4 regions of the Arthrobacter sp. BI5 genome follow, and region 3 is predicted to be linked to each of the others. Evidence: riboswitches for the same ligand, from Rfam matches in the RefSeq annotation. Region 3 holds a riboswitch; each other region holds the start of a gene.

Region 1 (7,367 bases), 550 kb from region 3:
GTACATCAGGGGCAGGAGTGTCGCCACATATGGATAATGACCAGCTAGCAGCCGGTAACAACGAAGCACTCGTTACCGAGGAAGCACCGGAAACCGCCGCCGCAACGGAGGCTCCCAAGAAAGCCACCAGGACCCGCCGCAAGGCGGCCCCCAAGGCGGAAGCCGCAGAGACGGCAGCCACGTTCGACGTCGTCACTGAAGCCGGCTCCGTCACGGACGGCACCGACGCCGCCCCGGAAGCCAAGGCCCCGGCCCGCCGGAGCCGGTCGCGCAAGAAGACCGACGACGACGTCCCCGCCGCAACCGGGGAAACCACCTCGGACATTGCGGCCGCCGAGAATGCGCCTGTTGAGGCGCCCGCGGAGCCGGCGGCAGCGGAAGCCGCACCGGAAAAGCCGGTCCGCCGCCGCGCGTCCCGCGCCAAAGCTGCCCCGGCAGCTGTGCAGAACGAAGAAGCTGTGCAGGCCGAAAAGGCTGTGCAGCACGAAGCCGCACCCGCCGCCGAAGCAGTCGCCCCAGCCGCCGCAGCCGCGCCGGCCGCCGCCGAATCCCCGGCAGCAGAGTCCGATGAAACCGCGGCCGAGGCCGGCGCGGAAGCCCCCGCGCTGTTCCTCGCACCCGGCGCTGTCACCTCGATGATCTTCCAGGCCCCGGACCTGAGCACCGTCGTGCGCCCGGCCCCGGTGGTGGCCGAGGAAACCGAAGAAGAAGACGAAGAGGAAGCCGAGGGCGACGACGCCGGAAGCCGCCGTCGCCGCCGCAGCCGGGGACGCCGCGGCCGCAGCCGCACCGGCGAAGCTGATACCGACACCGAAGGCGCTGACGAGAGCACCGAGGAACCCGGCGAGGATGCCGAAGGCACCCTCGAAGCGGGCGTGACCTCGCGCCGGCGCCGCCGTCGCCGCCGTGGCGACCAGGACCTTGAACTGACCGGCGGCGGGGACGACGATCCGCCCAACACGGTGACGCGCGTCCGGGCCCCGCGCGCGGCCAGCGAGGCCCCGGTCAACAACCGTGTCACCTCCGTCAAGGGCTCCACCCGCCTGGAGGCCAAGAAGCAGCGCCGCCGCGAGTCCCGCGACACCGGCCGCCGCCGCACCGTCATCACCGAGGCCGAGTTCCTGGCCCGCCGCGAGTCCGTGGACCGCCAGATGATCGTCAGGCAGCGCGACGACAGAATCCAGATCGGCGTCCTGGAAGACGGTGTGCTGGCCGAGCATTTCGTCTCCAAGACCCAGCAGGATTCCCTGATCGGCAACGTCTACCTGGGCAAGGTCCAGAACGTGCTGCCCTCCATGGAAGCCGCATTCGTCGACATCGGACGCGGCCGCAACGCCGTGCTGTACGCCGGCGAAGTCAACTGGGACGCCGTCAACCTCGAAGGCAAGCAGCGCCGGATCGAAAACGCGCTCAAATCCGGTGACTCCGTGCTCGTCCAGGTCACCAAGGACCCGGTCGGCCACAAGGGTGCCCGGCTGACCAGCCAGATCTCGCTGCCCGGCCGCTACCTCGTGTACGTGCCCGGGGGTTCCATGACCGGCATCTCCCGCAAGCTGCCCGACGTCGAGCGCAACCGTCTCAAGCGGATCCTCAAGGACCGCCTGCCGGAGGACGCCGGCGTGATCGTCCGCACCGCGGCCGAGGGCGCCTCGGAGGAGGAACTGACGCATGACATCAACCGTCTGCGCGCGCAGTGGGAAGGCATCGAGAGCCAGTCCACGTCCACCAAGATCCTCGCCCCGGAGCTGCTCTACGGCGAACCGGACCTGACCATCAAGGTGGTCCGCGACGTCTTCAACGAGGACTTCTCCAAGCTGATCGTCTCCGGTGAGGAAGCCTGGGACACCATCGAGGCCTACGTCACCTATGTGGCTCCGGACCTGGTGGGCCGGCTCGAGAAGTGGACCAAGGACACGGACATCTTCGCTGCCTGGCGCATCGACGAGCAGATCCACAAGGCCCTGGACCGCAAGGTCTTCCTGCCCTCCGGCGGCTCCCTCGTGATTGACCGCACCGAAGCCATGACCGTGGTGGACGTCAACACCGGCAAGTTCACCGGCAGCGGCGGCAACCTCGAGGAAACCGTCACCAAGAACAACCTGGAAGCGGCCGAGGAAGTCGTCCGGCAGCTGCGGTTGCGCGACATCGGCGGCATCATCGTGATCGACTTCATCGACATGGTGCTGGAATCCAACCGCGACCTCGTGCTGCGCCGCATGGTGGAGTGCCTGGGCCGGGACCGGACCAAGCACCAGGTCGCCGAGGTGACCTCGCTGGGGCTCGTGCAGATGACCCGCAAGCGGATGGGCACCGGGCTTCTGGAGGTCTTCGGCGAACAGTGCGAGGCCTGCGCCGGCCGCGGCATCGTCACCCACGACGAGCCGGTCGAACACCGCCGCGCCAACACCGTCGCCGCGGAACACCACGTCCCGCGGACCGAGCACCAGCCCGCCGCCCGCACTGAGCGCAAGCGCCGCCGCGGCAAGGGCGGCCAGGGAGCCGGCGAGTCCATGCCGGCCGCACCCGCCCCGGCGCACGCCGAGCCCACCGAGGCTGAGCGCCACGCCAAGGCAGAAGCGACCCGCGCCGCGCTGGCCAACATCGCCGCCGCCGCGCACGCCGCCCACCTGCACGACGGCGACGCGACAGCAGCGCCCGACGCCGAAACCCGGCAGGCCGCCCTCGATGCGGCCGTGGAGCTGGCTTCGACGGAGGAGGCAGCCGGGCGTCCCGCCGCAGTGCTGACCTTCGGCGGCGAGCAGGTAGCCCTGCCGTTCGTCGAGCACGCGGAGGAGACCCCGCAGCCCGCGCTGACCCTGGACCTGCTCACCGAGGCATTCGCCAACCTGGGCGACGCCGAGGCCGGCAAGCCTGCCGCAGCGGCCCCGGCCGCTGCGGACACCGTAGTGGCGGAAACCGTAGCGCCGGAACCGGCTGCACGGGCCGCGGAGCTCCCGGCGGCGGAACCCGCCGCACCGGTTGCAGCGGCACCGCCCCGCGCCACCCGCGGCCGTGGCCGTGCCCAGACGGCACGGATCCAGCCGCCGAGTGTCCGGAACCGGGAGGCGCAGGCCACCTTCCGGCAGGAAGCGCCCAAGGCACCCGCGGCTCAGGCCCAGGCACCACAGGCACCCGTCCGCCGGGAAGCTGCCAAGGCACCCGCGGCGCAGGCACCCGCAGCACAGGCTCCCGCAGCACCGGCCCGCCAGGCTGCGGCAGTGGAGAGCTCCGCACCCCGCCGGGTGCGCCGGAACCGAAGCGCCAGCCGCGCCCAGGGAGCCGCCAATGAGACGTCCGTGCAGCAGCGCGCGGCCACTCCGTCGGCAGCAGCCGGATCCGTCCATGAAGCCAAGGCCCCGGAGCCGGCGAAGGAAGCCGCGAAGCCCGCGGCCAACGAGCCGGTCATCCTCGGCGTCGGCGTCCCGGCGTCGGAGCTCTAAGACCCAGCAGACACCACGGCCCGCGGGTATCGTGCGGAATCGACGTAACATCGGTCGGTCCGGGCGGTACCCGCGAGCCCGTTAACGGGCGTCCGCCAGGGGGCGCCGTCACGGAAGGTGCGGACGGGGGAGTTGCCGGCGGGGAACGCTAGGCTGGGGGACTGACACGGGGTGCCGCGCATCGAGCCGGCTGAGATCCAGACCCGTTGAACCTGTCCGGTTAGCACCGGCGAAGGGATGTCTCTTGTCTTCATCGACCCAGCCTGCATCTACCCAGCCACTATCAACCCAGCCGCAACCCACCCGGCCGGCCGCAACCCGCCCGGCATCCATCCTGCAGTCCGCCTTCCCGGACACAGGGCGCACCGACCCCGCCGCGGCCACACTGCCGCGGATTCCGCGGGTGCTGGCGATCGCTGGTTCGGACCCCTCCGGCGGCGCCGGCATCCAGGCGGATTTGAAGAGCATCGCCGCGAACGGCGGCTACGGGATGGCCGCCATCACGGCGCTGACGGCCCAGAACACCCGGGGCGTCCGCTCCGTCCACGTGCCGCCGGCATCGTTCCTGACCGCCCAGCTGGAGGCGGTCAGCGACGACATCACCATCGACGCGGTCAAGATCGGCATGCTCGGCGACGCTGCGGTGATCGAGGCCGTCCGGGCGTGGCTCCAGAAGGCCCGTCCCGCCGTCGTGGTCCTGGACCCCGTGATGGTGGCCACCAGCGGCGACCGGCTGCTGCAGGAATCCGCCGAGGCGGCCCTGCGCTCCCTGCTCCCGCTGGCCGACCTCATCACCCCGAACCTGGCCGAACTGGCCATGCTGCTGGACGAACCGCCCGCCGCGGACTGGGCCGGGGCGCTGGAACAAGGCAAGCGGCTTGCCGCCCTGGCCGGCACCACGGTGCTGGTCAAGGGCGGCCACCTCGGCGACATCAACCAGGACAGCGAAGAAGGCAGCCATGACGACGGCGGCGGCTGTCCGGACGCGCTGGTGAACACCGGGGGACTGCTCGGGCAGGAAACGGTGGTCGTGCCGGGCGAGCGGATCGCCACCCGCAACAGCCACGGCACCGGCTGCTCCCTGTCCTCGGCGCTGGCCACGGTGCAGGCGCGTGCGGGGGACTGGGAGGCGGCGCTGCGTGAGGTCAAGCCCTGGCTGCTGGGTGCGCTGCGGGAAGCCGGCCGCCTCGACGTCGGATCCGGCAACGGTCCCGTGCACCATTTCCACCACCTGCAGCCGGCCGCACCGGCCCCGACACAACTGCCCGACGAGGGTGGCTTTGCAGCGGCCCTCGCCGGGCACGCGGCGGCCGGACTGGACGCGATCTACAGCCTGGACTTCATCCGCAGGCTTGCCGACGGCAGTTTGCCGGAGCAGGAGTTCGCCTATTACCTCAGCCAGGACGCCCTCTACCTGAACGGCTACTCCCGGGTGCTGTCCCGCGCCGCCGCCCTCGCGCCGTCGGAAGCCGAACAGCTCTTCTGGTCCCGTTCGGCGCAGCAGTGCCTCGAAGTCGAATCCGAACTGCACCGGAACTGGCTGGCCGGCCGCGCAGCCGCAACCCGGCCGGGACCGGTCACCAAGGCCTACGTGGACCACCTCCACGCGGCGTCGCTCGCCGGCAGCTACGGCGTGCTGGTCGCGGCGGCGCTGCCGTGTTTCTGGCTCTACGCCGAGGTCGGCGCCACGCTGCATGGCGAATTCCTCGCTGCGGGCGCCCCGACGGCGCATCCCTACGCGGAGTGGCTGCGCACCTACGCGGACGAGGCCTTCGCGGAGGCGACCCGGCAGGCGATCAGGTACACCGACGCGGCGGGCCGCGGGGCCTCCGAGGCGGAGCGACGCGCCATGGCAGAAGCCTTCGAGCACTCCTGCCGGTATGAGGTGGAATTCTTCGACGCGCCGAGGCTGCACGCCTGAGCCGGCCCGGGCGATGCAGCCGGTAACATGATGGGGCGCGGTTCCGGAAGGTCGCTGCGGCACCACCTCCTGGGCCCCCTGGCCCACGGTGTGGTGCCTGTCACGCACTACTCGCCGGGACCAGCCTCGTTTGCGACCGAAGGCAAAATTAGCGTAGTCTAGATCTTCGGTGCTTACGCCAACACTTGGGTTATGACCCTGAGGAACAGTTCACCCGCCCTGCGGGCAGGACTTTCCACGGGATAGCTCATGGGTTCCCCCGGGGAATCCACCGGCGTTGAGGCACAGCGTGAGCCGGTCCGAACACTTCGGCCCCAGGTTCCGCACGCAAATCTAGTAATAAACGTCGAGAGAAGTGAGTTCCCCAGTGGTGTACGCGATTGTCCGCGCAGGCGGCCGCCAAGAGAAGGTTTCCGTTGGAGACTTCGTTACCCTGAACCGCGTCCCCGGTGGAGCCGGCAGCACCTTTGAGCTGCCCGCACTGCTCCTGGTGGACGGTGACAAGGTCACGTCTGCAGCCAAGGACCTGGCCAAGGTAACGGTTACGGCTGAGATCCTCGAAGACCTCCGTGGTCCGAAGATCGTCATCCAGAAGTTCAAGAACAAGACCGGTTACAAGAAGCGCCAGGGTCACCGTCAGGAACTGACCAAGGTCAAGATCACCGGTATCAAGTAACTCTTCGTTACTGATCTGGTTCCAACAGTTTCCCCAGAATTTTTGAAAGCAGGCATTTCAAATGGCACATAAAAAAGGCGCGAGCTCCACTCGCAACGGTCGTGACTCCAACGCCCAGTACCTTGGCGTCAAGCGCTTCGGCGGCCAGGTAGTTTCCGCAGGCGAGATCATCGTCCGCCAGCGTGGCACCCACTTCCACCCGGGCGCCGGCGTTGGCCGCGGCGGCGACGACACCCTGTTCGCACTGACCCCCGGTGCCGTCGAGTTCGGCACCCGCCGTGGTCGTCGCGTTGTGAACATCGTGGCTGCTGCAGCTGCAGAGTAACAACAAGTTCTAAATCGGTGGGGCGGGCCAATAGGTCCGCTCCACCGGTGTTTTAACCGCATTACAATCATCTTGGGCCCCCTGCGGACCCGAGGAACAGCACTGAGGAGATCCACGTGGCGAGCTTTGTAGACCGGGTAGTACTGCATGTATCCGGCGGTACCGGCGGCCACGGCTGTGTCTCCGTCCACCGCGAGAAGTTCAAGCCCCTCGGCGGTCCCGACGGCGGCAACGGCGGCAACGGCGGCGACGTCATCCTGCGCGTGGATCCCCAGACCACCACGCTGCTCGACTACCACCACGCCCCGCACCGGCACGCCACCAACGGCGGCCCCGGCATGGGCGACTGGCGCGGCGGCAAAAACGGCGAGACCCTGGTCCTTCCGGTTCCCGAGGGCACCGTCGTCAAGAGCAAGGACGGCACGGTCCTCGCCGACATGGTGGGCGAAGGCACCGAGTTCATCGCCGCGGCCGGCGGCCTGGGCGGCCTCGGCAACGCCGCCCTGTCCTCGCAGAAGCGCCGCGCCCCCGGCTTCGCGCTGCTCGGCATCGAGGGCGACTCCAGCGACATCGTCCTGGAACTGAAGTCCATCGCGGATATCGCCCTGGTCGGCTTCCCCTCCGCCGGCAAATCCAGCCTGATCGCGGCGATGTCGGCCGCGCGCCCCAAGATCGCCGACTATCCCTTCACCACCCTGATCCCCAACCTCGGCGTCGTGCAGGCCGGCGACGTCCGGTTCACCATCGCCGACGTCCCGGGCCTGATCGAAGGCGCCAGCGAGGGCAAGGGCCTGGGCCACCACTTCCTGCGCCACGTCGAACGCTGCGCCGCGCTGGTGCACGTGCTGGACTGCGGCACGCTGGAATCGGACCGCGACCCGCTCTCCGACCTGGCCGTGATCGAGGCCGAGCTCGAAAAGTACGCCGTGGACATGAGCTACGCCGGCTCCGACGGCGAAGTCGTGCCGCTGAACCACCGCCCGCGCCTCATCGCCCTGAACAAGG
Region 2 (7,367 bases), 420 kb from region 3:
GCGAGAACGGACATGCCCTCCCTTAGCCACGAGCAATGAGCAGAATGCCGCTATGCCCACTCCGTGCTGCGAAGGATGAGCATGCTCCTCGCTCCGTGCCGCGAAGAATGCACATGCTCCTCGCTCTTGGCCGCCCGAGGATGAGCATGCCCTCCCTCAGCCACGAGCAATGGGCAGAATGCCGCTATGCCCACTCCCTGCCGCGAAGGATGGACATGCCCCTCGCTCCACGTCCGCGAAGGATGGGCATGTCCCGCGGGCCGTGAGGAAGCGGACCGGATCGCACCCCGCCCCGCATCGCGGCCAGGCAGCGGACCTTAGCGAACGGCGACGCGGATCCGGTTGCGCCACGGATCATCGAAGCGCAGCTCGGCCCCGGTGTGGTGGGACTTCACGCCGGCGGTCTTGAGCCGGTCGGCGAGGGCGCCGACGTCGTCTCCGGAGGGAACCTCGATGAGCACTTCGCCCAGGCCCAGGGTGTCGTGGCGGGGCCCGGCGCCGCGGCTGTTCCAGACGTTCATGGCCATGTGGTGGTGGTAGCCGCCGGCGGAGACGAACAGGGCCTGGCCGTGCCAGCCCGCCGTCTTCTCGAAGCCGAGCGTCCCGACGTAGAAGTCGTGGGCGGACTGCACGTCGCCGACCTGCAGGTGGACGTGCCCGACGCCGGCATCGGCCTCGCGCTGTCCGGCCACCGACGCTTCGGTGAGGTGCTGCTCGAGGTAGCGCTGCGGCGGCAGGGCGAGGCTGTCCATCACCACGTTCTTGCCGTCCCAGGACCAGGCGTCGCGGGGCCGGTCCCAGTACAGCTCGATGCCGTTGCCCTCCGGGTCGTTGAAGTAGAAGGCTTCACTGACGAGGTGGTCGGCGCTGCCGGTGAAGGACTGCGGCTCGTACTGCGCGGCGGAGGCGACGGTGGCGGCCAGTGAGGGCTGGTCCTCGAACAGCAGGGCGGTGTGGAAAAGGCCGGCCTCGCCGCGGGAGGGCAGGTTCAGCCCGGGGGCGGGGGCCAGGTGGACCAGGGGCTTGCGCTTGCGCCCGAGGTAGAGGCCGCCGTCCTGCTCGGCGACGATGTCCAGGCCGAGGGCGCGCTGGTAGTAATCGGTCATGACCGACATGTCCCCGACCTTGAGCATCACGGTGCCCATGGTGAGTTCGGCGGGAAGGAGATCCTGGGTGCTGGCTTCTGCGGTCATCGAAACGCTCCGGTGGTCCTGTGGCCACCGACCTTCGGTGACCTTGCATAGACTTAAATTACTTGAAGCTTCAATTTATTCCTAATGCGGGACATGCCCTCGACCGACCAGTTCCCCGCGCAGCACGATGCCCCGGGGCTCGCGCAGGGTCGCAAGGTTCCGGCGGGGGTCCTCGGCGCAGACGAGCACGTCCGCGCTGGCTCCTTCGGCGATCGACTCGGCGCCGAGCCAGCCCCGGGCGGCCCAGGTTCCGGCGTCGAGGGCGGCAGCGGCCGGGAGTCCGGCGGCGTGCAGGGCCTCGACTTCATCGACGATCCGGCCGTGTTTGATGACGCTGCCCGCGTCCGTCCCGGCGTAGATGGCCACGCCGGCTTCGTACGCTTCCAGGATCCGCTCGGCCCGGCGTTCCCAGAGTGAGCGCATGTGCGCGGCGTAGCGCGGGAACTTGCCTTCGGCCTGGGCCGCGATGTCCGGGAAGGTGGCAATGTTGATCAGCGTGGGCACGATCGGCACGCCCTGTTCGACGAAACGGGGCAGGTGCCGGGGCAGCAGCCCGGTGCCGTGTTCGATGCAGTCAATCCCGGCGTCGAGCATGTCATCAAGGGTGTCTTCCGCGAAGCAGTGCGCCGTGACGCGGGCGCCCTCGTCGTGCGCCGCCCGGACGGCGTCTTTGACGGCCCCGGCCGGGAAGCTGGCGGCGAGGTCGCCGGCGTCGCGGTCGATCCAGTCCCCCACCAGCTTGACCCAGCCGTCCCCCGCGCGGGCCTGCTTGCGCACGGCCTCCACCAGGCCCCCGGGTTCAACCTCGATGGCGAAGCCCCGCAGGTACCGGCGCGTCCTCGCGATGTGCCGGCCGGAGCGGATGATGCGCGGCAGGTCGCGCCGCTGCTGGATCCACCGGGTGTCATGGACCGCGCCGGCATCGCGGACCAGCAGGGTCCCGGCGTCGCGGTCGGTCAGGGCCTGCCGCTCCGCGACCTCGTCCGGGACGTCGCCGCCGGGGCCGAGCCCGATGTGGCAGTGCGCGTCGACCAGGCCCGGGATGACCCAGCCGTCCAGGACCAGATCCGGCGCGGCCGCGGGGCGGGTGAAGGTCAGCCTGCCGTCGACGGCCCACAGTCCGCGCCGCTCCTGGTCGGCTGCCGTGAGGACGGGGCCGCTGAATTCGATGATGCTGCTCATGGCCTAAAGCTTAATCCGCATCGCAATCCGCCGGCCCAGCTCATCCAGCCCGCATTGGGCTTCGCGTTCCCGCGCGGCGGCCAGGGCACCCGAAGGCCCGGCGACCAGCTCGAAGCCGCAGCTCGCGTAAAAGGGTCCATTGAACGGAACGCCCGCAAAGGTGCACAGCGTCATGGACTCATAACCACGACGGCGGGCCTCGCCGAGGGCTGCCTGCACCAGGGCCCTTCCGATGCCGCGCCCGGCAAAGTCGGGATGCACCGAGAGTTGTTCAAGATGGGCCTGGCCGCAGACTTCGTCGACCCGGGCGAATCCGACCGGAGGGCTTCCGGCGACCAAAACAAAGAGACGATCATCCGGGCCCGCCTGCTCCGGAGCCGGGAACGGCGGGCACCCAAGTTCCACTTCGAGCAGGCGGTCGGCCGCTGCTTCGAGGGCCGGTAGGCCCGGGAGGTCTTCAATGGTCGCGGCCCTGATGCCGGGCAAGGCCCTGCGCTGAATCACGATGCCACGCTAACACGGGGACGACCGGGCTCCCGCGACGGCTTCCCGGCGCCCTGTGGTAGCTTCGTTTACGACCACACGGGTGCCCCTGCAGGGGCTGAGATCAGGCTGGTGCAGCCTGCGACCGTTGAACCTGTCCGGGTAATGCCGGCGAAGGAAGTGAGTAGTTCTTTGAGCGCAACAAATCCACAGCACAGCCCTGCCCGGAACGGAAACGACGCCGCACCAGCGGAGAATCCCGTCAGCGACGCAACTCCCGTGACGCAGTCCCTTAAGTCTCATGCCCTCGCGTATGTCGAAGACGGCGGGATCCGCGTCCCGGTGACGGAAATTGCCTTGGATCCATCCCCTGGCGGCGTCGGGAATCCTCCCTTCCGGGTGTACCGCACCGCGGGACCGGGCAGCGACCCGGTAGTAGGGCTCGCCGGCTTCCGCAGTGAATGGATCGCCGGACGCGGGGACACGGAACCCTACAGCGGCCGGGAACGCAACCTGCTCGACGACGGCAAGTCCGCGGTCCGGCGCGGTGCCGCCTCGGCGGAATGGCGGGGCGCGCCGCCGGAGCCCCGCCGCGCCGTCGAAGGCCGAACGGTCACACAGATGCATTACGCACGACAGGGCATCGTGACACCGGAAATGCGCTTCGTCGCTCTGCGGGAGAACTGCGACGTCGAGCTCGTCCGCAGCGAAGTCGCCGCCGGCCGGGCCATCATCCCCAGCAACATCAACCACCCGGAGTCCGAGCCGATGATCATCGGGAAGGCGTTCCTGGTCAAGATCAACGCGAACATCGGCAACTCCGCGGTCACCAGCTCCATCGCCGAGGAGGTCGACAAGCTCCAGTGGGCCACGCAATGGGGCGCAGACACGGTAATGGACCTGTCGACCGGGGACGACATCCACACCACCCGCGAATGGATAATCCGCAACTCCCCCGTCCCGATCGGCACGGTACCGATTTACCAGGCCCTGGAAAAGGTCAACGGCGAAGCGAACGCCCTGACCTGGGAAATCTTCCGTGACACCGTGATCGAACAGTGCGAGCAGGGCGTCGACTATATGACCATCCACGCGGGAGTGCTGCTGCGGTACGTCCCGTTGACCGCCAACCGGGTCACCGGAATCGTGTCCCGCGGCGGTTCCATCATGGCCGGGTGGTGCCTGGCGCACCATCAGGAGAACTTCCTTTACACACACTTCGACGAGCTGTGCGAAATTTTCGCACGCTACGATGTCGCCTTCTCACTCGGCGACGGGCTGCGGCCGGGGTCGACGGCGGACGCCAACGACGCTGCCCAGTTCGCCGAACTGGACACGCTGGCCGAGCTCACGCAGCGGGCCTGGGAGTTCGATGTCCAGGTCATGGTGGAAGGCCCGGGACATGTGCCGTTCCACCTCGTCAGGGAGAACGTGGCGCGCCAGCAAGAACTCTGCAAGGGCGCGCCGTTCTACACACTGGGGCCGCTGGTCACGGACATCGCACCGGGCTATGACCACATCACCTCGGCGATCGGCGCCACGGAGATCGCCCGGTACGGCACGGCCATGCTGTGCTACGTCACGCCAAAGGAGCACCTGGGCCTGCCCAACAAGGACGATGTGAAGACCGGCGTCATCACCTACAAGATCGCCGCCCACGCCGCCGACCTGGCCAAGGGGCATCCCGGTGCACACGAACGCGACGATGCCCTGTCCAAGGCCCGGTTCGAATTCCGTTGGCGGGACCAGTTCGCACTGTCCCTGGACCCGGTGACCGCGGAGGCCTTCCACGACGAGACTCTGCCGGCCGAACCGGCCAAGACAGCCCACTTCTGTTCCATGTGCGGGCCGAAGTTCTGCTCCATGCGGATCAGCCAGGACATCCGGGACGAATACGGTTCCGCCGATTCCCAGGCTGCGTTGGCACAGACGGCAGCCGGAATGCGCGCGAAAAGCCACGAATTCCTGGCAGCCGGCGGCAAGGTCTACCTGCCCGCGCCCTCCCTAGGCGCACCCTCCTAGCCTGGGGTCCGGGCGCCGGCCTGATGCGCGGGACCGGCACGTCAGGAGGCGTGGGCGTGCCGGCTGCGGTTGACGTCCGCGATGAAGGAGCGGATGGCCCGGTCGCCTTCCTTGGAATCCTGCGGCCGGTGCCCGCCCGGGGCGGTGCGGTGCAGGGCGCCCGTCTCCCGCAGGTAGCCGGCAATTTCCTCATAGAGCGGTTCCCAGCCGCCGGTCAGCACCAGCGTCGGCACACCGGGAACGATCTGCAGCGGGGCTTCCCACGGCGGCGCCTGCAGGCGGAGCCGGCGCGCGGCGCGTCCGTCCTCCACCGCGGGTTCGCCCACACTGCCGCGGACCGGGGCGTGGGCGGCGAACACGCGGCGCACGAACTCGCGGTGGAAATCCTCGTCGCCAAGGTTGTGCCGGACGTCAAAGAGCGGCTGCATCAGGGCCCGGTGCGCGGCAGTCGCCGGCAGTTCGGCCGTGAGCGAGAGGCAGGCCGGTTCCACCAGGGTGAGGGACTGCACCAGGTCGGGGCGTTCGACGGCGGCCATCATCGCGGCGATTGCGCCCTGCGAATGGGCCACGACATGGCCGCCGGCCTCGCCGCGGCCGTCGTCCGCCAGGGCCCGCAACACGATGCCGGCATCGGCGGCGAAGTCCGTTTCCCGCGGTTCGGCCACGGGGTCGAAGCCGTGCCGCCGCAGGAACAGGGCGTCGTAGCTGAGCGCCATGCCGTGCTGTTTCGGCCACGCCGCGGCACCAAAACTGCCGGCCCCGTGGACGAAGACTACGCGCTGCTTGAACATGCCCTAAGCCTATGGCACCGCCCCGTCAACGGGGCCGACGACATACTGGCTGCCGGCATGCTACTGCCGGCATGCTGCCGCCGCCGTCCGGTCGAAGGGTCCTGCCGCCGCCGTCCTGTCGAATGGTCCCGTCGAAGGCAACCCGGCTTCAGCTACTTGCTGCCGCCGAGAAACTTGTCGAAGCCTTTGGGCAGGTTCAGCTGGGAGGGATCGAACTCCCCGCCCTGCTGGCCGAAGGCTGCCCCGGTGGGTACGGTCTTGGGGCCGGCGGCGCGCCGTGCCTCCGCGTCCTTGAGTTCCTGCGCAGCCTTGGCCGGATTGCCGGAGCGGGCCTTCTTCTTCGGCGTGCTCTTGGCTCCCTTGCGGGCACCGCCGCCGCCCATCCCGGGCATTCCCGGCATACCGGGCATGCCGCCGCCGGCCGCCATCTTCTTCATCATCTTCTGCGCCTGGGCAAAACGTTCCAGCAGGCCGTTGACCTCGGAGACGTGCACGCCGGAGCCGCGGGCGATGCGGGCGCGGCGGGAGCCGTTGATGATCTTGGGGGCCACCCGCTCGTGCGGGGTCATGGACCGGACGATCGCCTCGACCCGGTCGATTTCGCGCTCGTCAAACTGCTCCAGCTGCTGCCGGATGTTCTGCGCACCGGGCATCATCATGAGCATCTTCTTCATGGAGCCCATGTTGCGGATCTGCTGCATCTGGGCCAGGAAGTCCTCGAGGGTGAAGTCCTCCTGGTCGGCGAACTTCTTCGCCATCCGGGCCGCTTCGTCCTTGTCCCAGGACTTTTCCGCCTGTTCGATCAGGGTCAGCACGTCGCCCATGTCGAGGATGCGCGAGGCCATCCGGTCCGGGTGGAAGAGCTCGAAGTCGTCCAGGCCTTCGCCGGTGGACGCGAACATGACCGGCTTGCCGGTGACCGACGCGACGGACAGCGCGGCACCGCCGCGGGCGTCGCCGTCGAGCTTGGAAAGCACGATGCCGGTGAAGTTGACGCCTTCATCGAAAGCCATCGCCGTGTTGACGGCGTCCTGGCCGATCATCGAGTCGATCACGAAGAGGACTTCGTTGGGGACGATCGCGCGGCGGATCTGGCGGGCCTGTTCCATCATTTCGGCGTCGACGCCGAGCCGGCCGGCGGTGTCCACGATCACGACGTCGTGCAGGGTGCGCTTGGCTTCCTCGACGCCGGCACGCGCGACGGCGACCGGGTCACCGGCGGGGTGGTCCAGCTCGGTGGAGGTGGCACCCGGGTGCGGGGCGAAGACGGGAACGCCGGCGCGCTGGCCGACCACCTGCAGCTGGGTCACGGCATTGGGGCGCTGCAGGTCGCAGGCCACCAGCATGGGGCTGTGGCCCTGCGCCTTGAGGAACCTGGAGAGCTTGCCGGCGAGCGTGGTCTTACCGGCGCCCTGGAGGCCGGCGAGCATGATGATGGTGGGGCCGGTCTTGGCCAGCCGGATGCGGCGGGTCTCGCCGCCGAGGATCTCGACGAGTTCCTCGTTGACGATCTTCACGATCTGCTGACTCGGGTTCAGCGCACCGGAGACCTCGGCGCCGAGGGCCCGCTCGCGCACGCGGCCGGTGAACTCCCGGACCACCGGCACGGCAACGTCGGCGTCCAGCAGGGCACGCCGGATTTCGCGGACCGTGGCGTCAACGTCCGCCTCGGTCAGGCGGCCCTTGCCACGGAGGT
Region 3 (7,367 bases):
CGGTTTCGAACCGGAAATGACGACGGCGTCGAACTCCTGCCCGATGTGGTTGCTCAGCAGGGCCGCCTCCACGGTGTCCAGTGACAGCCGCTCCAGTTTGGCGGCCAGCTGGTCCGAGGCCGCCATGATGGCCGGCAGTGACGGGAGCGCGTCGCGGGCCCAGCCCGGTACCTCGGCGTCGTTGGACAGGGCCTCGCAGATGACCAGGACAAAACGGTCGATCAGGCGCCGCAGCGGGGCGGTGGAGTGGGCGTAGGCCGCGCCGATGGCGGATTGGATGGCGTCCTCGGGAACCGTCCCGTCGAACGGGGTGTAGCCGGCCCCGCGGAAGAGCATGCCGGCGGAGTGTACGATCGCGAGCTGGCGCGGGTCGGTGGGGTCCAGGGTGCGCAGGTATTCGCCGTAGCTGATCCGGCCGTCCCAGGGTTTGCCGAGTGCGCCGGTCTGGCGCCGGAAGTGCCGCAGCGAGCTCTCATCCGGGGCGGGCATGGTGCGCAGGATGCCGACTTTGCCCTGCAGCATCAGGTCCGCGGCGGCCATGCCGGTCATCAGGGATATCTGGGCATTCCAGTCCTCGACCGGCAGCGGCGGCGCGGCGACGATCCGGTAGCCGCCGTCGGGCAGTTGTTCGATTTCCTGCTCCGGCATGTTCAGGCTCGCCCCGCCGCGGAGCCGTTCCAGTTCCACCCGTTTGCTGCCGACTTCCTTGAGCAGTTGCAATACCGGGTCCGCGGTGCCGCCGTCGAGTGCGGCCTGCACGCCGTGGTAGCTGAGCTTGGCCCGGCTGCGGACCTGCGCCCGGCGCACCAGGACGGAGGCCACTTCGGCGGCGCCGTCGAGTTCGAACTCCCAGACGAAGGCCGCACAGAGCTGGCCCGCCAGCAGGCTGCCGGCCGCCTCGCTGATGACTTCGGGGTGCAGCGGGATGCGGCCCTCCGGAGTGTAGAACGTTTGGCCGCGGCGCCGGGTCTCGGCGTCGAGCGCACTGCCGGGCTGGACGAAAGAAGGGACATCCGCAATGGCGTAGAAGACCTTGTAGCCCTCGCCGTCGCGGTCAATGAACAGGGCCTGGTCCAGGTCCGTTGAGGACGCCGGGTCAATGGTCACGAACTCGACATGCGTCAGGTCCAGCTCGGGCAGTTCGTGGCCGGCTACAGCCGCCTCGGCGTCCCGGAGCGCCGCTTCCGGGAACGGACCGGGCAGTTCCAGGGTGGTGCGCAGTGCGTTGAGCGCCTGGGCAAGCTGGTTCTTCTGCTGGCGGACGCTCGGAGTCAGGCGATGATGAGACACGAAATCAGGGTAGCCCGATTTCCGCCACTAGTCTTGAAGCATGAGCACCTCCCCGGCCGAGCCCGCCCGCTACCAACGCTTCCTCAGGGACCTGCTGGGCGTGATGGCCTACGGGGAGCTCTCAGCCTTCGAACGGCTCTCCTCCGATGCCCGGTATTCGCCCACCCTGCACGACCGTGCGGTGCTGGGCCGGCTCGCGGTCATCGAGTTCCAGCACTTCGAACTGGTCTGCGCGCGGCTGGCCGAACGGGGCGCCGACGCGGAGGAAGCCATGCTGCCGTTCCAACCGTCGGTGGACCACTTCCATGAGCGCACCCGGCCCGCCGACTGGCATGAGTCACTGATGAAGGCCTATGTGATTGACACAGTCTCCGCCGACTTCTACCGCTCCATTTCCAGCTACGTCGACGCCGGCACCGCCGCGCTGATCGAACAGGTCCAGTCCGCAGGGGACGCGACGGCGGTGCTGCGGGACCGGCTCAAGGCGGCGCTTGCCGACGACCCGCGGCTGGCGTCCCGGCTGGCGCTGTGGGCCCGGCGGCTGCTCGGGGAGGCACTCACCCAGGCGCAGCGGGTCAGCGTGGAACACGCCTTCCTCGGCGGCCTGACCGGCGCGGACGAGGCCAGGGCCGGTGAACTCGCCCGCGCCCTGACCGCCGACCTCGCCGCCGGGCATTCCCGGCGGATGTCCCAGCTCGGACTCGCCGGCTAGGTCCCCGGGCCGTCTTCCCGGCTAGCTTGCCCGCCTAGTTTTCCCCGGCACCGCTGCGGACGCCGGTGTGGTTTTCGGCGTCGGCGTGGCTGCCGGCGTCAAGCGCGGCCAGCAGGGCCCGCGCCGCCCCGGCGGGATCGGCGGCCTCGGTAATCGCCCGGACCACCACGATCCGGCGCGCCCCGGCGTCGACGACCTGCTCCACGTTGGCCAGGTCGATGCCGCCGATGGCGAACCACGGCACCACGCCGGAGACCTTTCCGCCGTCCGCGGCCTCGGCCCGGCCGATCGCCGCGGCGGCGTAGCGCACCAGGTCCAGTCCGACGGCGGCGCGGCCCGGCTTCGTCGGGGTGGCCCAGACCGGCCCCACGCAGAAGTAGTCCAGACCGCTCCGGCCCGGGGCCGCGGCGATCGCGGCGTCCACCTGCTCCGGGGTGTGGGTGGACATGCCGATCACGGTGTCCTTGCCCAGGAATTCCCGGGCCGCGGTGAAGGGGATGTCCTTTTGCCCGATGTGGAAGACCGGCGCCCCGGCGAGGGAGGCGAGGTCAGCGCGGTCGTTCACGGCCCAGAGCCGGCCGTGCCGCCGCGCCACGGCGTGCAGGAGCTCCAGCAGCTCCAGCTCCTCGGCCGCCTCCAGGGACTTGTCCCGTAGCTGGATGATGTCAACACCGCCGGCGAAGGCGGCATCAACGAAGTCCTCGAAGTCGCCGCGCTCCTTCCGGGCGTCGGTGCACAGGTACAGGCGGGCGGTGGTGTGGACATCCTGGCTCATGCCATAAGCCTAGTTCCTCTACACTGGGCGCATACCGCGGGAGCCCGCGCAGGCCGTCATCCGGCCGCCGGGCTGAGAGGGCGTCAGAGCCGACCGCTTGACCTGATCCGGTTAGTACCGGCGTAGGGAAGGAAGCCTATGGACGTATCAGTCCCACCATCCGCCACACCCGCCACCGGCGCTGTGCCGCGCGCAGGCGCCGAATATTACGACGTCGCCGTGATCGGCGGGGGAGTGATCGGCCACGGCATCGCCTGGGAGGCCCGCCGCTCGGGCCGCACCGTCGCCCTGCTCGACGACGACCCCGGCTCCGGCGCCAGCTGGGCCGCTGCCGGAATGCTGGCGCCCGTGAGCGAACTGCATTACCAGGAGGAAGACCTCTTGGCCCTGATGCTGGAAGCGTCACGGCTGTGGCCGGAGTTCGCTGCCGCTCTGGCTGGCAACAGCACAGCCGGCGGCGTTGACGCGGGCGGCACCGGCTATCTCACGACGCCGACCCTCGCCGTCGGTGCCGACGCCGCCGACCGCCGGGCGCTCGCCGACCTGCGGGCCGTGCAGCAGGCCTGCGGGCTGGCCGTGGAGCCGCTGACGGTCCGCGAGGCGCGCAACCGCGAACCCCTGCTCAGCCCGGGCATCTCCTGCGCCTTCGACATCCCGGCCGACCACCAGGTGGACCCGCGCCGACTGCTGGCCCGGATCGGCTCGCTGCTGGCCGCCGACAGCCGGTACACGGCGGTGCGCCGCCGCGCGGCCGGGCTGCTCTGGGACGGCGGCCGCGTGGCGGGGGCCACGCTTGAGGGCGGCGGGGAAATCCGTGCCGGTGAGACGGTTGTGGCCAACGGCCTCGGGGCAGCCGACCTGCAGGGCCTGCCGGCCGGACTGTCCCTGCCGCTGCGGCCGGTCTACGGGGACATCCTCCGGCTCCGGGTGCCGCAACGGCTCCGGCCGCTGCTGCGCTCCACCGTGCGGGGGCTGGTCCGCGGAGTCCCGGTCTACATCGTTCCGCGGGCGGACGGCACGGTGGTGATCGGCGCAACCCAGCGGGAGGACGCGCCCTCCGCCGCCGCCGCCGTGTCCGCCGGCGGCGTCTACCAGCTCCTGCGCGATGCCCAGCAGCTGCTCCCGGCCGTCGCCGAACTGGAACTGCTCGAGGCCACGGCCCGGGCACGGCCGGGGACACCGGACAACGCCCCGCTGCTGGGCCGCGTGGCCGGCCCCGGCGCCGGGCCGGACATCGCGGGCCTGATCGTGGCCACCGGTTTCTTCCGGCACGGGGTGCTGCTCACCCCCGTGGCCGCCGCCATCTGCCGGGCGCTGCTGGACGGGCAGCCGGACCCGCGCTGGGCCCGGTTCCGACCGGACCGGTTCTCCGTCCGCCGCCCGGATTCCTCCGGCCACGACCCGGGCGACGTCTCACCCGCACATGCCCCAACGACAGACAGGACCACAGCATGAACATCAGGCTCAACGGAGCGCAGCACGCCCTCGCCGACGGCGCCACGGTCGGCGCGCTGGTCAGCGGGGTCACCGGCCGGACGCTGGCCGCCGACGGGCAGGCCACGGACGGCCGCAAGCTCGGCGTCGCCGTCGCCCGCAACGACGAGGTGGTGCCGCGCAGCCAGTGGCACTCGACGGCGCTCGCCGAGGGCGACGACGTCGAACTCGTCACCGCGGTACAGGGAGGATGAACGCCATGGCAGAAACAGCGCTGGACGCAACCCGGCAGGCACGCCGGGACCCGCTGACCTTCGACGGCGTGGAGCTGGGCTCGCGGCTGATCATGGGCACCGGCGGGGCACCGAGCCTGGACGGCCTGGGCGCCGCCCTGGTGGCCTCCGGCACGGAACTCACCACGGTGGCCATGCGCCGCTACTCGCCGGCCGAGAGCGGCTCGCTGTTCCAGCTGCTGGCGGACAACAACATCCGGGTGCTGCCCAACACCGCCGGCTGCTTCACCGCCCGGGATGCCGTTCTCACGGCCGAACTGGCCCGCGAAGCGCTGGAGACGGACTGGGTGAAGCTTGAGGTGATCGCGGACGAGCACACCCTGCTGCCGGACGCCCTGGAACTTGTGGAGGCCACCGAGCAGCTTGTGGCCCGCGGCTTCAAAGTCTTCGCCTACACGAACGACGACCCGGTGCTGGCCCTCCGGCTGGAAAACCTCGGCGCCACCGCCGTGATGCCGCTGGGCGCCCCGATCGGCACGGGCCTGGGCATCCTGAACCCGCACAACATCGAACTGATTGTCTCGAGGGCCTCCGTACCGGTGGTGCTTGACGCCGGCATCGGCACGGCCTCCGACGCCGCGCTCGCGATGGAACTGGGCTGCGATGCCGTGCTGCTCGCCACCGCCGTGACCCGCGCCCAGGACCCGGCGCTGATGGGGGAGGCGTTCCGGCACGCGGTCATCGCCGGCAGGCTGGCGCGCAGGGCAGGCCGGATCCCGCGCCGCGAGCATGCCCTGGCCTCGTCCGCCATGGAAGGCCGCGCCGAGTTCCTGTAGCGGTTGCGGCGGCGGGGAAACCGGCCGGAGTACCATTCCGGAAAAGAAACTTGGCGGCAGGTGTCCTTTTGGCGGCACCTTCTTCGTCGTACTGCTGTATCGACCTACTAGAAGGAGTCACCGTGGACTACATGCTTTTCATCTGCACCGATCCCACAGCGCCGGAATATGTGGCCGCCGAGGACAACATCGAGGAATGGGCGGCCGAGGTGGAAGCCAGGGGTATCGCCCGGCACGGTGACAGGCTGCGTCCGGTGGAAGACGCCACCACTGTCAGGGTGCGCGCCGGCGAGGTGGTCGTCACGGACGGTCCGTTTGCCGAGACGAAGGAGTGGATCGCGGGCTACGACATCATCGCCTGCGCCGATCTCGATGAGGCGATCGAGGTTGCCTCCAAGCATCCGATGGCAAAATTCGGCAAGATCGAAATCAGGCCTGTGTGGCCGTTCGGATAGCGGCCATCCGCCTGAAGCCCTCGATCCCGACGCAGGGGGTCGCGTGGCAGCGGAAGTGACGGACGTGCGGACCGCCGTCGAAGGCGCCTCCGCCGCCGAGACTGCACGCATCACCGCCACCCTCATCCGCGTGACCGGCGACTGGGGCCTGGCCGAGGACTGTGTCCAGGACGCGTTTGCACGCGCCCTGGCCGACTGGCCGGAGCGTGGCATCCCCGCCAACACCGGGGCGTGGCTGACAACCGTCGCCAAGAACAGGGCGATCGACCGGATGCGGAGCGCGGCCAGCGAAAAGCGGGCGGTCCAGGAACTCGCGGTCCTCACCGAGCTCGAAGGGCTCGCTGAGGCTGCCCCCGGTGATCCGGCTGCCGGGGACGACCGGCTGCGGCTGATTTACACCTGTTGCCATCCTGCCCTCCCGCTTGAGGCACGGGTGGCACTGACGTTGCGGACAGTGGCCGGCCTGACCACAGGCGAGATCGCACGCGCGTTCCTCGTCCCGGAGTCAACCATGTCGAAACGGCTGGTCCGCGCCCGCGCCAAGATACGGAATGCCGGGATTCCGTACCGGGTGCCGCCGCCGGAGCTGATCTCCGAACGCACGGCCGGCATCCTGTCCGTGCTCTACCTCATGTTCAACGAGGGATATGCGGCCGCCGGGGGTACCACGCTGATCCGCGAGCCCCTTGTCCTTGAGGCGATCCGCCTCAACCGTCTGCTGATCCGTTTGCTCGACGGCTCTTCCGAGGAGCCGGAGGCCATGGGCCTGCTGGCACTCATGCTGTTCCAGCACGGCCGCCGATTGACGCGGACCGACGCCGCAGGGGACCTGGTGACGCTGGAGGACCAGGACCGCGGGCAGTGGGACCAGGCAGCGACGGCGGAAGCCCTCGCGCTCCTGGCAGCCGCCGACCGGCTTGGGATTTCACGCGGTGCCCGGCCCGGGAGCTACCGGATCCAGGCAGCCATCGCCGCGTGCCACATGACCGCCCGCGATTTCGGCAGTACCGACTTCACCCGCGTGGCTCTGTTGTACGACCGTCTCGCCGAACTGGCACCGTCGCCGGTCGTCGACCTCAACCGCGCAGTCGCCGTCGCCATGTCCCAAGGACCGGAGGCAGGGCTGCACCTCATCGACCGACTGGACCTGGCGGGGTCACTGGAGCGGTATTACCTCCTGCCTGCCGCGAAGGCGGACCTCCTGCGGCGCCTTGGCAGGCTGCAGGAGGCCGGCCGCGAATACCTGAAGGCCCGGGCACTCGCACCAACCGAGGTGGAGCGCCGCTACCTCAGCAAACGCCTGGCGGAGACCGGCGCCGACGGAACCGGGGAACGGTGATTAGAGGCGCAGGATGGCGGTCATCCGTGCGGTGTCCTGCCGGGTGCGGGACCTGCCGAGGTAAAGCACCGCGCCGACCGCTGCGGCGCCGCCCAGCAGCAGGGGCGCGACCCACGGGATCCAGGTAAGGCCCGGCTGGTAGCCGAAGCCGGCCGCCATGAAAATGATCCAGCTCAGCATCCCCACGCCGAGGGCCACCCCAGCCGGCACGGCGATGCCGTACTTGGCGTGCCGCTTGTCATTGGCCCACACCACAAAACCCGCGGCCACGGCCACCATGGCCACCACAATCA
Region 4 (7,367 bases), 820 kb from region 3:
GCTGGCCAACGCCACCAACCTGCTGATCCTGGCCACCGGCGGCTACGCAGGCCTCGCCCCGCTGTACAACAAGGACACCGCCGCCAACGACTACAACGACCCGCTCCCGCAGGCGCTGATCCTCACCTCGATCGTGATCTCCTTCGCCGTCACGGCGTTCATGCTGGGCATCATCTACCGCACCTGGGTGCTGGCCCGGCAGGACGAAATCCAGGACGACGCCGAGGACCGCCGCGTGGCCGAGACCCCCAGCTTCGACGCGGAGGATGACGCCGTCATTCCGGTGGAGACCTCGGAGTTCCCGCTGGTCGCGGCCCCGGAGGCCGGCGCAGCGGGGACGGATTCGCCGGAGACCGTGCAGGCCGGCGCCCGCCGCATGCCTGCAGCGGACGCCGCCGCCGAAGAACAACCTGGTTCCCGCAACGTCGATCCCGGCCCGGAAGGAGGGACCAAGTGAACATCGCAAGCTTTGCCCCGCTCGCCGTCGTCCTCCCCATCCTGGGGGCCGCCCTGACCTTCCTGCTGATCCGGCAGCCACGGGCGCAGCGGACTGTCAGCATTGCGCTGCTCTCGCTGACCCTGCTGCTGGAGTGCTTCCTGCTGGCCTCCGTCTGGCAGGGCGGCACGTCCGCGGTCAACATCGGCGGCTGGCTGCCGCCCTGGGGCATCGTGCTGGTGGTGGACCAGTTCTCCTCGCTCATGCTGGTGGTGTCCTCCACCGTCAGCCTCGCCGTGCTGGTCTACGCCACCGGCCAGGGCATGGCCGACGGCGACCGCGACGCACCCGTGTCGATCTTCCACCCCACCTACCTGATCCTCGTGGCCGGCGTGTCCAACGCCTTCCTTTCCGGCGATTTGTTCAACCTTTACGTGGGCTTCGAGATCCTGCTGACCGCCAGCTACGTGCTGATGACCCTCGGCGGGACGGGGCCGCGGATCCGCGCCGGGGTGACCTACGTGGTGGTGTCCGTGGTGTCCTCGGTGCTCTTCCTGATCGCGATCGCCATGATCTACGGCGCCACCGGGACCATCAACATGGCCGACCTGGCCGTCAAGCTGGTCGAACTGGACCAGGGCACCCGGAACCTGCTGCACGTGCTGCTGCTGGTGGCGTTCGGGATCAAGGCCGCCGTCTTCCCGCTGAGTTTCTGGCTCCCGGACTCGTATCCGACGGCGCCTGCCCCGGTCACCGCCGTGTTCGCCGGGCTGCTCACCAAGGTGGGCGTCTACGCGATGGTCCGCACCGAGACGCTGCTCTTTCCCGGCGATACGTTCAACACCCCGCTGATGGTCGCGGCCCTGCTGACCATGGTGGTGGGGATTCTGGGTGCCCTGGCGCAAAGCGACATCAAGCGACTGCTCTCCTTTACCCTCGTCAGCCACATCGGCTACATGGTGTTCGGCCTGGCGATGTCCTCTGTCGCGGGGCTGGGGGCCGCGGTGTTCTACGTGGCGCACCACATCACCATCCAGACCAGCCTGTTCCTGGTGACCGGCCTGATCGAGCGCCGCGCCGGCAGCTCCTCGGTGGACCGGATCGCCGGGCTCGCCAAGCTCTCGCCGCTGCTGGCGGTGCTGTTCTTCGTCCCGGCCATGAACCTGGCCGGCATCCCGCCGTTCTCCGGGTTCCTGGGCAAACTGGGCCTGCTGCAGGCCGGCGTCGCCCTCGGCACGCCGCTCGCGTACGCGCTCGTGGCCGGCGGCGTGCTGACCAGCCTGCTGACGCTGCTGGCCATCGCCCGGGTCTGGAACCGCGCTTTCTGGCGCAAGCCCGAGGACGCCGAACACCCCGACCCCGTACTGCTCGCCGCTCCCGGCGACTCCGCCACCGGCCACCGCGCCGGCCAGCAGAACGTGACCCTGCTGCCGCGGACCATGGTGGGCTCCACCTTGGGCCTGGTGCTGTTCGGGGTGGCGCTGACGGTGTTCGCCGGGCCGCTGTTCCGGGTGGCCGGCCAGTCGGCCGAGGCAATGCTGGACCGGTCAGCCTACATCCAGGCCGTGCTGGGGGACGAGGCGCCGGTCCCCGCGATCGCCGAGCCGCCGCGGCAGGAGGGCGGGAAATGACGCGGAAGAGAATCTCGCTGCGCCAGGAACTGCCGTTGCTGGTCTGGCTGGTCATCGTCTGGGGTGCGCTCTGGCAGGATTTCAGCGCCGGGAACCTGCTTTTCGGTGCGTTGATAGCAGTGGTGGTGGCGCGGCTGTTCTACCTGCCGCCGGTAGAACTGGGCGGCCGGTTCAACGTGCTGCGCGCCGTGCCCTTCGCCGTGATCTTCCTGGGCAAGGTAGTGGCGGCCAGCTTCCAGGTCCTGTACCTGGCCGTGGTCCGGGGCCCGCAGGTGATCAGCGCCGTCGTCGCCGTCCGACTCCGGAGCCATTCCGACCTGCTGGTGACCGCCACCGGGCATGTGATCTCGCTGATTCCGGGGTCCGTGGTGGTAGAAGTGGACCGGTCCACGTCCACGCTCTACATCCACGGCATCAACGTCCGCGACGCTAAGGATGCGGACAAGCTCCGCATGGAGGTCCGCGACACCGAGGCCGCGCTGATCCGGATCATGGGCACCCCGGCCGAACTGTCCGCACTGAAGCAGGAGGTGGGCACATGATGCCGCTGGTCCAGACCATCACCGCCGTCGTGCTCTCCCTCGCAGCGGCCGGCGCGATCATCCGCATCGCCCGCGGGCCCTCGCTGCTTGACCGGGTGCTCGCCGCCGACGTGCTGCTCGCCATCCTGGGCGCGGCGCTGTGCATCGATATGGCCGTGAACCGGCACCTGAACAACCTGATGCTGCTGGTGTCCATCTCCATCATCGGCTTTGTCGGCTCGGTGACCGTGGCCCGTTTCGTGGCAGACCGGAGGAAGCAGCCCAATGAGTCCTGAGACAACCTCGGCCGACGCCGTGATCGACGCCGTCTCCGCCGTGTTCATGGTGGTCGGGGCGCTGATGTCCCTCGGCGCGGCTATCGGCCTGCTGCGCTTCCCCGACCTCATGAGCCGGATGCACGCCGCCACCAAGCCGCAGGTGCTGGGCCTGTTTCTGCTGCTCTGCGCGGTGGGGCTGCAGCTGCGCACCTGGTGGGTGTGGCCGGTGCTGGGGGTGGCATGGATCTTCCAGCTGCTCACGGTGCCGGTCTCGGCCCACATGGTGGGACGCGCCGGCTACCGCACCAAGCACCTGCACCCGGAACTGCTCAGCGCCGACGAGCTCGAAGCCGTCGTCCAGCAGGCGGCCGGCAAACGCGGTTTTACCGACGACGACGACTGACGCCGCCGGCGCGGCCAGTGCACCTCGACGAGGCGCACTGGCTCATGCGCGCTCAGACCAGTGCCTCTAGACCAGGTCCTGGGTCTTGGCGAAGCGGGTGATCGCCCGCTGCGTGCCGCGGTTGGCGAGGACCTGGATGATGGCGCTGACCGACGCCGAGATCAGGGCGAACGTCAGGGCCTGCCGCAGCGTGGTGGGAACGTCGTCGTCGTGGCCCTTCGGCGGCTTGTTGCCGGTGGTCTTTTCCCAGACGGTGTCGACCACCTTGGTGCCGACGAAGCCGGCGAGGAGGCTGATGCCGGTGCCGAGCAGTTTGATGAAGATGTTCATACGTCGTACTCCTTGCGGGAGGAAACAGGGCTTCCCCTAGCCTAGCGTCCCGGTGACGCCGGGCGGCCAAGGACCTCCGTCAGGGCCTCGACCACCAGCTCGTGGTCCGCCTTCTGCGGCAGCCCCGACACGGTGACGGCGCCGACCATCCCGGTGCCGCGCAGGTAAATGGGAAAGGAGCCGCCGTGGGCCGCAAACTCCTGCTGGTCGAACCAGGCGTTGTCCTCGATCCTGCGCCCGGCGGCACGCGCCCGGAGGCCCACCAGCAGCGACGGGACTTCGTACCGCGCGGCGGTGCGCTGTTTGGCCTTGATCCAGCGATCGTTGTCCGGGGTGGCGCCCTCCAGCGCGGCGTCGAACAGCACCTGCTCACCCTTGGTGATGTCGATGGCAATCGGGTGGGCGCGTTGCCGGCCCAGTTCCACCAGGCGGAGCCCAAGGTCAAGGGCGTCGTCCTTGCTGAAGGACTCGAACTGCAGTTCGTCGATCTCCGTCAGGATGCGGCCGATGAGCGCCGCCAGGGCCCCCTGCGGCTGCGGTTCCGCGGAGTCCGGGTCGTACTCGGGGGAAGGAACTGGTGCGTCGCTCATGGGATTCAGCTTCCGTTAGCTGCCCACCGCGGCGCAACCCCAACGGGTGTAAACTGGCCCAGCCCACAAGGGCGATTTTAATACGACAGGGGAGCGCCGCCGTCGGGCATCACTGGAACACTCCAGGGAACCGTAGGTGGGCGCTGAGAGTGCGGACAGCCGCAGACCCTCGAACCTGATCCGGTTAGTACCGGCGCAAGGGAGTCGAGTTCTCAGGGTGCCCGGCGCCCGTGGCGGAAGCCGCGGCGCCGCCGGAACACCCTCCCCTCCTGTACCTCAGGAGGACGACATGACTGATATTTCTGCGAAGCAGACACTCACCACCGGCAAGTACAACTGGCGCGTGGTCGACATTGTGGTGGCGGCGTTGATCGCTGTAGCCGGCGGTGTGATTTTCTGGGCCTGGTCCCAGGGTTCCAACCTTGTTTCCGTTCCGCTCAACGCCGTCTACCCGCCGCTGACCGGGCTCTATGCCGGAGGCTGGATGATCCCCGCGGTGCTGGGCATGCTCATTATCCGCAAGCCCGGAGCGGCACTGTTCTGCGAAACCGTGGCCGCCACGGGCGAGCTGATCATGGGCTCCCAGTACGGCGCGTCCGTGCTGTTCTCCGGCTTCGTCCAGGGCCTCGGCGCCGAACTCATTTTCGCCGCTTTCCTGTACAAGCGGTTCAACCTGCCGGTGTCCCTGCTCGCCGGCGCCGGCGCGGGCCTCTTCTGCGGCCTGAACGACTCCCTCCTGCCGTGGGGCTGGAACATCGCGTACGAAACCGGCGACAAGCTCGCCTACATCATCTTCTGCGCCATCTCCGGAGCCGTCATTGCCGGCGGACTGTCCTGGCTGGCCACCCGCGGCCTGGCCAAGACCGGGGTGCTGGGCTCCTTCGGCTCCCGCAAGGCGGCGTCGGAACCCGTCTTCTCCTGAGGCCCGCACCCGCATGAGAACTTCCGACGCCGTCCGGCCGGCCGCTGTCACCGCCCGCGGCTGGGGCTGGCGGCACGCCGGCCGGCCACGGCCCGCCGTGAGCGGCCTGGATCTGGACATCGGACCGGGTGAGCGTGTGCTGCTGCTGGGGCCGTCCGGCGCCGGCAAGTCCACACTGCTGCATGCCCTGGCCGGGGTGCTCGGGGACAGCACAGCTGCAGCCGCTGCTTCGCCCGCGGCCGCCGCTGACGCCGAGGACTCGGACGAAACGGGCAGCCTGCTGATCGACGGCGCCCCGCCCCGGGCCCGGCGCGGCAGGGCGGGGCTGATGCAGCAGGACCCGGAGACCCAGGTGGTGCTGTCGCGGCTTGGCGACGACGTCGCCTTCGGGGCCGAAAACCTCTCCGTGCCCCCGGCGGAGATCTGGCGCCGCGTGGCGGAGGCGCTCGACGACGTCGGGCTGGGCGGCCTGCCGCTGCAGCACCCGACGTCGTCGCTTTCCGGCGGCCAGAAGCAGCGGCTGGCACTCGCCGGGATCCTCGCGATGCGGCCCGGCCTGCTGCTGCTCGACGAGCCCACCGCCAACCTTGACCCGGCCGGTGTCCTCGAGGTCCGCGACGCCGTGGGACGGTGCCTGGACAAGACCGGGGCCACCCTGGTGGTGGTGGAGCACCGGGTCGCCGTCTGGAAAGACCTCGTGGACCGGATCGTCGTGCTGCAGCCCGGAACCGCCACGGACTCCGCCGTGCTGCTGGACGGGCCCCCGGACCAGGTGCTGGAGCAGGCACGGGACCTGCTCATCGCCGCCGGCGTCTGGGTGCCCGGCCATGTGCCTGCCACCCGGGCCCGTGCCGGCGGAGCCCCCGGGGGTACCCTGTGGGGCGGGGCCGGCGGCGGCGCGGCGGCCGGCCAGCTGCTGCTGGCCGCCGAGGGGCTGGCCGTGTCCCGCGAACGCCCCCGCCGCACCGGTCTGCTGCGGGGGTTCCGCACGCTCCCGCCCGCGCCCGTGCAGTCCGGCATCACGGCGCAGGTCCGGGCCGGGCAGGCGCTGACCATCACCGGCCCCAACGGTTCCGGGAAGTCGACCTTCGCCCTGACGCTGGCGGGACTGCTGGCCCCGGTGGCCGGTGCGGTGTCCGCCACGACCGAACTAAGCGCCGGCGCGGGCATCGATCCCTACAAGTGGAGGGCCCAGCAGCTGATCGCCAGGATCGGCACGGTGTTCCAGGAACCCGAGCACCAGTTCGTCACCGGACGGGTGCTGGACGAACTGATGTTCGGCCCCCGCCAGCTGGGCCGCGGCGAAGAACGGGTGGACGAACTGCTGGAACGCCTCCGGCTGCGCGAGCTGGTGGACGCCAACCCCTACACCCTCTCCGGCGGCGAAAAACGGCGGCTCTCGGTCGCTACCGTGCTGGCCGCGCACCCGCAGGTGCTGGTGCTGGACGAGCCGACCTTCGGCCAGGACGCCAACACCTGGGCGGAACTTGCCTCCTTCCTCTCCGAGCTCCTCGACGCCGGCACGGCCGTGGTCTCGGTAACGCATGACGCGGAGTTCAGCGAGGTTCTGGGCGGCACCGAGGTGAAACTCGGCGCCCCGCAGCCCGGCGTGCCCGGCCCGGCCCATCCGGGGGTGGCGGCGCCGTGAGGGACACTCTGACCCTGCCCGGAAACCACGCCCTGCTGGCCCGGGCCAACCCGCTGGCCAAGTTCGCCGGCGTCGTGCTCATCACCGTCGTCCTGGCGCTGTCCATCGACTGGGTGTCCGCGTCCGTGGCGCTCGGCTTCGAACTCCTGCTGTTCCCGCTTGCCGGCCTGACCCTGGCCCTGCTCTGGCAGCGCGGCTGGCCGCTGATCCTCGCGGCGGCCGTGGGCGGCTGGAGCACGGCGATCCTCGCGCCGGACCACGGACGGATACTGCTCGACGTCGGCGTCTGGTCCATCAGCGAGGGCTCGCTGCAGCTTGGGCTGGGCTTCCTCTTGCGCGGCCTGGCGATCGCCCTGCCGGCGGTGCTGCTGATGAGCTGCACAGACCCGACAGACCTGGCCGACGCCCTGGCGCAGCAGGCGAAGCTGCCGCACCGGTTTGTGCTCGGGACCCTCGCCGCGATGCGCCTGGTGGGGCTCATGGCCGAGGAATGGCAGACCATCGGCATGGCCCGGCGGGCCCGCGGCGTGGGCTCGCATGGCAGCCCGGTGCAGCGGCTGAAGGCCACCCTGGGGCAGAGCTTCGGACTGCTGGTCCAGGCACTCCGC

Evidence for each region. A riboswitch is a leader RNA that binds a small molecule or an ion and turns the genes downstream of it on or off. The one in region 3 is predicted to bind thiamine pyrophosphate.
Region 1: linked by a shared signal. The riboswitch ahead of AC1MED_RS10545 (bifunctional hydroxymethylpyrimidine kinase/phosphomethylpyrimidine kinase) and the one ahead of thiO (glycine oxidase ThiO) in region 3 are both predicted to bind thiamine pyrophosphate.
Region 2: linked by a shared signal. The riboswitch ahead of thiC (phosphomethylpyrimidine synthase ThiC) and the one ahead of thiO (glycine oxidase ThiO) in region 3 are both predicted to bind thiamine pyrophosphate.
Region 4: linked by a shared signal. The riboswitch ahead of AC1MED_RS17125 (ECF transporter S component) and the one ahead of thiO (glycine oxidase ThiO) in region 3 are both predicted to bind thiamine pyrophosphate.

What each region holds. Positions count from the first base shown of each region.
Region 1 covers NZ_CM155264.1:2,320,166-2,327,532, reverse strand. Annotated here, with positions in the region: gene AC1MED_RS10550 (Rne/Rng family ribonuclease) at 30-3,440, shown strand; TPP riboswitch at 3,598-3,695, shown strand; gene AC1MED_RS10545 (bifunctional hydroxymethylpyrimidine kinase/phosphomethylpyrimidine kinase) at 3,775-5,361, shown strand; gene rplU (50S ribosomal protein L21) at 5,729-6,037, shown strand; gene rpmA (50S ribosomal protein L27) at 6,099-6,362, shown strand; gene obgE (GTPase ObgE) at 6,479-7,367, shown strand, end outside.
Region 2 covers NZ_CM155264.1:2,452,755-2,460,121, forward strand. Annotated here, with positions in the region: gene AC1MED_RS11300 (VOC family protein) at 318-1,193, opposite strand; gene AC1MED_RS11305 (amidohydrolase family protein) at 1,275-2,375, opposite strand; gene AC1MED_RS11310 (GNAT family N-acetyltransferase) at 2,379-2,879, opposite strand; TPP riboswitch at 2,948-3,055, shown strand; gene thiC (phosphomethylpyrimidine synthase ThiC) at 3,024-4,880, shown strand; gene AC1MED_RS11320 (alpha/beta fold hydrolase) at 4,922-5,671, opposite strand; gene ffh (signal recognition particle protein) at 5,824-7,367, opposite strand, start outside.
Region 3 covers NZ_CM155264.1:2,872,167-2,879,533, reverse strand. Annotated here, with positions in the region: gene AC1MED_RS13190 (RNB domain-containing ribonuclease) at 1-1,290, opposite strand, end outside; gene AC1MED_RS13185 (ferritin-like fold-containing protein) at 1,331-2,002, shown strand; gene thiE (thiamine phosphate synthase) at 2,037-2,777, opposite strand; TPP riboswitch at 2,804-2,924, shown strand; gene thiO (glycine oxidase ThiO) at 2,916-4,232, shown strand; gene thiS (sulfur carrier protein ThiS) at 4,229-4,465, shown strand; gene AC1MED_RS13165 (thiazole synthase) at 4,471-5,280, shown strand; gene AC1MED_RS13160 (YciI family protein) at 5,412-5,735, shown strand; gene AC1MED_RS13155 (RNA polymerase sigma factor) at 5,779-7,074, shown strand; gene AC1MED_RS13150 (cytochrome c-type biogenesis protein) at 7,075-7,367, opposite strand, start outside.
Region 4 covers NZ_CM155264.1:3,688,263-3,695,629, reverse strand. Annotated here, with positions in the region: gene AC1MED_RS17160 (Na(+)/H(+) antiporter subunit C) at 1-457, shown strand, start outside; gene AC1MED_RS17155 (Na+/H+ antiporter subunit D) at 454-2,067, shown strand; gene AC1MED_RS17150 (Na+/H+ antiporter subunit E) at 2,064-2,609, shown strand; gene AC1MED_RS17145 (MrpF/PhaF family protein) at 2,606-2,884, shown strand; gene mnhG (monovalent cation/H(+) antiporter subunit G) at 2,874-3,269, shown strand; gene AC1MED_RS17135 (DUF4235 domain-containing protein) at 3,336-3,599, opposite strand; gene AC1MED_RS17130 (heme-degrading domain-containing protein) at 3,641-4,189, opposite strand; TPP riboswitch at 4,267-4,409, shown strand; gene AC1MED_RS17125 (ECF transporter S component) at 4,479-5,111, shown strand; gene AC1MED_RS17120 (ABC transporter ATP-binding protein) at 5,125-6,759, shown strand; gene AC1MED_RS17115 (energy-coupling factor transporter transmembrane component T family protein) at 6,756-7,367, shown strand, end outside.